Regions from separate parts of the Paracidovorax sp. genome, predicted to be linked through region 2. Evidence: riboswitches for the same ligand, from Rfam matches in the RefSeq annotation. Region 2 holds a riboswitch; the other holds the start of a gene.
The links. A riboswitch is a leader RNA that binds a small molecule or an ion and turns the genes downstream of it on or off. The one in region 2 is predicted to bind glycine.
Positions count from the first base shown of each region.

Region 1 (3,337 bases), on a different contig from region 2:
CCTGATGCGCATCTGCGCCGAGATCCGCGAGGAGCTGGCGCCCGAAACCTACGACGAGAACGCGCTCACCCGCGCGCTGGCGGGCGCCGACGCGCCGGGCGAGGCGCAGCAGCGGCAGATCCTGGGTGCCATCTACGTCAGCTGCTCGGGCCGCGGCGGGCCGCATTTCGGCGGGCCCAGCGCGGAGCTGCAGATCGTGCGCCATGCGCTGGGCGACGTGCCCCTGGTGGGCTTCTTCGCCGCCGGCGAGATCGCGCACGACCGGCTCTACGGCTACACCGGCGTGCTGACCGTGTTCGTGGGCAACGCGGCGAACTGAGCGCCTCAGGCGCCTCTCGCCGCGCATCTTCACCGCCGAGCTGCGCTGCCCCGCTGCCCCGTTCGCCGCAGGGCAAGCGGGCCTCAGGCATCAGGCCGGCAGCAGGCGGGGGCGGATGCCGCGGGGAGCCCGGCGAACGCGAAGTCCAGCTCCGGCGCCAGCCCGCTCACGATGCGCGCGATCGACTTGCCCGAGCCGCAGGCATGCGTCCAGCCCAGCGTGCCGTGGCCGGTGTTGAGGTACAGGTTGGGCAGCCTGGTCTTGCCGATCAGCGGCACGTTGCTGGGCGTGGCCGGGCGCAGGCCCGACCAGAACTGCGCACCCGCCGTGTCGCCCGCACCAGGAAAAAGCGCTTCCACGCGCCGCACGATGGCCTCGCAGCGCACGTGGTTCAGCGCGCGCCCGTAGCCGTTGAGCTCGGCCGTTCCGGCGATGCGCATCACGTCGCGCGCGGGCTGTCCGTCCTGCGCGGCTCGGGTGTAACGCGAGAAGACCAGCTTGTATTCGTCGTCGGTCAGGCTGGCCGTGTAGGCGGCGGAGGCATCGCGCACGGGCAGCGTCACTGAATAGCCCTTGGCCGGATAGATCGGCAGGCGCAGGCCCAGCGGCTCGGCCAGCAGCGGGCTGAACGAACCCATGGCCAGCACGTAGGCGTCGGCGCTCACGCGCTCGTAGCGGCCTTCGGCATTGGTGATCTCCACGTGGTCGATGGCGCCGCCCACCGTGCGCAGCGCGGTGATGTGGCAGGCCATGCGGAACCGGACGCCGGCCGCCTCGGCCAGCCGCGCCAGCTCGCGGGTGAAGAGGTTGGCGTCACCTGACTCGTCCGCGGCCGTGTAAGTGGCGCCGGCCAGCTGGGGGCGGATGGTGGCCAGCGCAGGTTCCAGCGATACGGCCTCGTCGGCGTTCACCACGCGGCGATCGCAGCCGAGCTGGCGCATCTGTTCGGCCGGGGCCAGGGCCGCGTCGAACTCCTTGGCGCTGGTGTAGAAGTGCAGGATGCCCTGCGTGCGTTCGTCATAGCGGATGCCGGTGTCGCGCCGCAGCTGCTGCAGCGTGTCGCGGCTATAGGTGCCTAGCGCGACGATCTGCTCGATGTTGTGGCGCGTGCGCGCCGGCGTGCATTCGCGCAGGAACTGCAGGCCCCAGAGCCACTGCCGCATATCGGCGCGCAGCCGGAACAGCAGCGGCGCATCTTCGCGGCCCAGCCACTTGAGCAGCTTCAGCGGTGCGCCCGGATTGGCCCAGGGCTCGGCATGGCTCACCGAGATCTGCCCGCCGTTGGCGAAGCTGGTCTCTGCGCCGGGCGTGGCCTGGCGGTCGATGACGGTCACTTCGTGGCCGAGCTGCTGGAGGAAGTAAGCGGAGGTGGTGCCGAGCAAGCCGGCGCCGAGGACGATCACGCGCATGTTGAAGCCTTTGAGGGTTCAAGTGCTGGACACACGTGCGCAGGCAGCTATGAATTCAATAGCGTGCAGCAGGCGCGTGGCCCAGCTGCCGCTCCCCCTGTCCTTGGTACCTGAGAGATTCACCGCACGCCAACACGGCGCAGGGCTTGCTCCTTCGGTGCGCCACTGGGTGTGGTGGCGGCTCTCCAGACGGCATTCGATGGTGTGCAGTACGGTACCTGAGCGTGTATGGGAGTTTGCGCCTTCGGTGGAACGCCCGCTGTGCCGGCCGTCCGCTCTCCTGCGGGGCGGATCGTAGCAGCGAAACCGCACCGCGCGAAGCGCCCGGCGCGGCCGCTGGTTCAGCGGGCCTGCGGGAAAACCGCTTCGCCCAGGTTCAGCATCAGCCGGTTGGCCCAGGCGAAGAGGGCGGCGGCATGCAGCGCGTCCAGGATTTCGACATCGGACAGGCCGGCATCGCGCAGCGGCTGCAGGTGCTGCGCGCCGAACGTGCCGGGCGTGCGCGTGAGCGCCGCGCTGGCGTGCACGATGGCCCGCTCGCGCGCATTGGTGCCGGCGATATCGGGGTCCGTGAAGATCTGCGCCATCACGTCGTTGCGCTTGGCGAGCTGCTCGAAGCGCTGGGCATGCACCGAGGCGCAGTACACGCAGCCGTTCACGCGCGACACCACGGTGCTCGCGACTTCGCGCTCTGCGCGCGAGAGGCCGCCGGGCGCGTACATGATGGCGTTGAAGGCTTGCGAGCGCTCGGACAGCACGCGCGGCTGGTGCGCCAGCAGCAGGTAGAAATCCGACGTGCGGGCCTTGGGGTGGCTGAGGTCGAGCACCGCGTTCTGCTCGGGCGTGGCCACTGCCGGGTCAAGCACGGGCAGCCAGGCTTTCCAGTCCAGCGTCTCGCTGGTGTAGCCGTTCACGCGCAGCGGCTCGCCGGGCGCGGGCAGGTTGGCGGGGTGGACGAAAGGGGCGGCGTCCGCCGCCTGCGCCGTTGCCGCAGCAGCGGGCGCGCTGCCTGCATCGCCCAGCTGCGCCAGCGCGGCCACGCCGGCCACCACGCGCAGCTGGTAGGTGACGAAGCCGATCAGCTGCGCCAGCAGCACCGTGTCGGGCACCGAGAGGCCCGCAGCGGGCAGCGCTTGCAGGGCGGCCTGGTCGCTTTCGGCCGGCTGCGTGGCGAGGGTGCGGGCGAAATGCACGATGGCCTGCAGGCGTGCATCCGCGATCGCGGCGCCGGGCGTCTCGACGAGCGCCTGCACGGCCGGCTCGGCATGCAGCGGCTGCAGCGCCGCGCGGTAGTGCGCCGCCAGCGCGGGCAGGCCGCTCACGCGGGCAATGTCGTGCGCCACGGCCAGGCGCTCGGCTTGCGAGAGGCCGCCGGGCAGGCCGGCGCCGAAGAGCGCGTCTTCGCAGCCCTGCGTGGCGGTGGCGACCTTGTCGCGCTGGTGGCGCACGGCGTGGGCCGCGCTGCCGGGTGCGAGGCCGGCGATGTGGTCGATGGTGTCGTGGGCAGCGATGGAGGTGTCGGTGGTGGTCATGGGCGATGCGTTGCGGTGCGGTGGGGCCGGAAGGAGATCGTGAACACGTTCTCAGCGGGGCAGGACGCGCCGGGCAG
Region 1 is NZ_JBXYZY010000040.1:237,250-240,586, reverse strand. It holds gene AC3A84_RS17180 (FIST signal transduction protein) at 1-319, shown strand, start outside; gene AC3A84_RS17175 (D-amino acid dehydrogenase) at 403-1,728, opposite strand; glycine riboswitch at 1,816-1,927, opposite strand; gene AC3A84_RS17170 (CMD domain-containing protein) at 2,070-3,260, opposite strand; gene AC3A84_RS17165 (SidA/IucD/PvdA family monooxygenase) at 3,312-3,337, opposite strand, start outside.
Region 1: another riboswitch for glycine. It lies ahead of AC3A84_RS17175 (D-amino acid dehydrogenase); the one in region 2 lies ahead of gcvT (glycine cleavage system aminomethyltransferase GcvT).

Region 2 (3,337 bases):
ACCAGGCGGGGTTCTCCAGGATGTTGCGCAGGATCACGCCGGGCGTGTGCGTGCCGTAGTAGCCCTGGCCGATGAAGCTTTTCAGCAGCTGGTTCTTGCCCGCGAACGCCTTCAGCTCGGCCAAGGCGCCGGCTTCGGTCGTGGCGGCGGGCAGGTCCATGGGCTGGCTGCGGGCGATGGAGCGGGGCACGATGCCGTCGATGAGCGCGCGGCGCGAGGCCTCGCCGATCACGGAGAGCATGTGGGCTTCGTCCGCCGCATCGATGCCGATGTGGCGGGGCTGGAATTCGGTGGCGTTCTCCAGGGCGGAGAGCGGAGGCAGGGCGGTGGTCATCGGCGGCGTTCGGTCGGGGCGTGGCGGGGAGGGCCGCCGCACCCGGCGGCGGCCGGGGGGGCGCAGCGGCAGCGGCGGGGTCAGGCGTTCTGGGCGAACGCGGCGTAGGTGGTTTCGTCCATCAGGCCGTCCAGCTGGGCGGCGTCGGAAACGCGCACCTTGAAGAACCAGCCGGCGCCCAGCGGGTCGCTGTTGGCGAGCGACGGGTCGGCACGCAGGGCCTCGTTCACTTCGACGATCTCGCCCGACACGGGCATGTACACGTCGGCCGCGGCCTTGACGGACTCGACCACGCCGGCCACTTCGCCTTGCTCAAAGGTCTTGCCGACTTCGGGCAGGTCCACGAACACCACGTCGCCCAGCGCGTCCTGCGCATGCTGGGTGATACCGACGATGGCGGCGTCCGCCTGGGCCGTGTCGATCCACTCGTGGTCTTTGGAAAACTTGACGCTCATGGGGAAACTCCAGAAAAAAGAGGAAGGAAGACGATGTTTGAAACGATGGCGCCGATGCCAGCAGCGACTGTAGCCGTCCGGCAGCGGGGCGCGGGCCTCATGAAGGGCGGCCCGCGCGACCCGGCGCAGCGCAGAGGCGGTGCAGGCGGCCGCCGGCCGGAGCCGGCCGCGCTTCAGCCGCGGTAGTAGCGTGCGGGGGTGAAGGGCATGGCCGCCACTTCCATCGGCACGGCCTTGCCGCGCACGATGGCGTTCACCCGCGTGCCCAGCGCCGCGAAGGCCGGCGTCACGTAGCCCATGGCGACGGGCCGGTCCACGGTGGGGCCCAGCAGGCCGCTGGTGACTTCGCCGATGCGCTGGCCGTCCGGCGACTGCAGTTCGGTGTGCTCGCGCACCGGCACGCGCTCCAGCGCCACCAGGCCCACGCGCTTGCGCGTGAGCAGGGCCGGGTCGTCGATCTGGGCGAGCACCTTGTCGGCGCCGGGAAAGCCGCCGGCGCGGGCGCCGCCCGTGCGGCGCACCTTCTGGATGGCCCAGTTCAGCGCGGCTTCGGGCGGGGTGGTGGTGGTGTCGATGTCGTTGCCGTAGAGGCACAGGCCCGCCTCCAGCCGCAGCGAGTTGCGCGCGCCCAGGCCGATGGGTTGGACCTCGGGCTGGGCCAGCAGGGCGCGGGCCAGCGTCTCCGCCTGCGCGGCGGGCACGGAGATCTCGAAGCCGTCTTCGCCCGTGTAGCCGCTGCGGGTCACGTAGCAGTCGCAGCCGGCGATGGAGGCGGCCGTGCCGGTCATGAAGACCAGGGACAGCACTTCGGGCGCCAGGCGGCCGAGCGCGGCGGCCGCCTGCGGGCCTTGCAGCGCCAGCAGGGCCTGGTCGGGCAGGGGCTGCACTTGGCAGAGGTGGCCGATGCGTTCCTGGATGTGGGCGATGTCGCCGACCTTGCAGGCGCCGTTTACGATGACGAAGAGGTCGTCGCCCCGGTTCACGAACATCAGGTCGTCGATGATGCCGCCCGCGTCGTTGAGCAGCAGGCCGTAGCGCTGGCGGCCGATGCCCAGGCCCTGCACGTCCACCGGGATCAGCGTTTCGAAGGCGGCTGCGGCATCGGGGCCCGACAGGCACAGCTGGCCCATGTGCGAGACGTCGAAGAGGCCTGCGGCGGTGCGCGTGTGGTGGTGCTCGGCCATCAGGCCGGCGGGGTACTGCACGGGCATGGAATAGCCCGCGAAGGGCACCATGCGCGCGCCCAGTTCCAGGTGCAATGCGTTGAGCGGGGTGGTCAGCAGCGGGGCGGCAGACGCGGGGGCGGACGAGGACATGGCGGCAATCTCCACAGGGGCGAACAGTGACGCGGCCGGCCCCGGTGAGGAGGCTTTGGCCGCTGCATGTGCCCCGCTGTCCGCTTTACCTGAGAGATTCACCGTGCCGGGCGGCCGTCAATGCGGCTGCGGGGCGGGGTTTGCTCCTTCGGTGGGCCGCTCTGCCTGCAATGCGCGCGCGGCGGCCTCTCTCCAGCAAGGGAAACGCCCGCATCCCTGCGGGCGCTCCTGTCAGTCCTTTTGCCTGAGCGTTCGGGCGGTTGGTGCCCTGCGCCTTCGGCGGCTGCCGCGTGGCGCGGCAACTCTCTCCTGACGAGTGGGCGGAGTATAGCGGCGCGAACGCGTGGCCAAGAGCCGGTGGGCGATCCTCGTGAAATTGTCGATAGGCCCGTTGAAGCAATTTGTTGCATTTGGTGCTGCATCCAAATGCCGGCCTCGTGGGTAGAGCCTGGGCAGACCCGTGAAAAGCACAGGCTGCCATCGATTCCATCCACTGTTGTTTCACCCGATTCCAAGGAGCACCCCATGCGCAACATCCGCCTCTCCCGTATCGCCACCCTGGCCGGTACCGTGTCCGCCGCTGCCCTGCTGGCCGCCTGCGGCTCGATGTCGTCGTCGCCGTCCTCCGGCATGGCCTTCTCGCAGGCCAGCCTGCCCGCGTCCATCCAGGTGCCGGCCGGCAACAAGGTGGCCTGGGAGACCGTGGGCAAGGGCGACATCACCTACGAATGCAAGGACAAGGCCGGCATGCCCGGCCAGGTGGAATGGACCTTCGCAGGCCCGGATGCCAAGCTGATGGACCGCAGCGGCAAGCAGGTCGGCAAGTACTACGGCCCGCCCGCCACCTGGGAGGCGAACGACGGCTCCAAGCTGACGGCGACCCAGCTGGCCGTGGCGCCTTCCACCGCCGGCGCGCTGCCCTACCAGCTGGTCAAGGCCAACCCTGCCATGGGTAGCGGCGCGCTGACCGGCGTCACCTACATCCAGCGCGTAAACCTCACGGGCGGCGTGGCCCCGGCCAACATGGCTTGCACCATGGCCAACAAGGGCCAGAAGACCACCGTGCCCTACCAGGCCGACTACATCTTCTACAAGGCGGCCTGACCGGAATCGCTGCGCTGGGCAGCATCGGCCGCCCCAGGCGTGCAAGGGGAAGGGCGGCCGGGCCTGCGGCATGCACTACGATGCCGCAGATCCCTCCACCACCCTCCCAGCCCGCCCTTGAACGCTGC
Region 2 is NZ_JBXYZY010000021.1:538,775-542,111, reverse strand. It holds gene gcvP (aminomethyl-transferring glycine dehydrogenase) at 1-334, opposite strand, end outside; gene gcvH (glycine cleavage system protein GcvH) at 415-789, opposite strand; gene gcvT (glycine cleavage system aminomethyltransferase GcvT) at 963-2,105, opposite strand; glycine riboswitch at 2,172-2,311, opposite strand; glycine riboswitch at 2,328-2,427, opposite strand; gene AC3A84_RS09330 (DUF3455 domain-containing protein) at 2,631-3,209, shown strand; gene AC3A84_RS09325 (sigma-70 family RNA polymerase sigma factor) at 3,327-3,337, shown strand, end outside.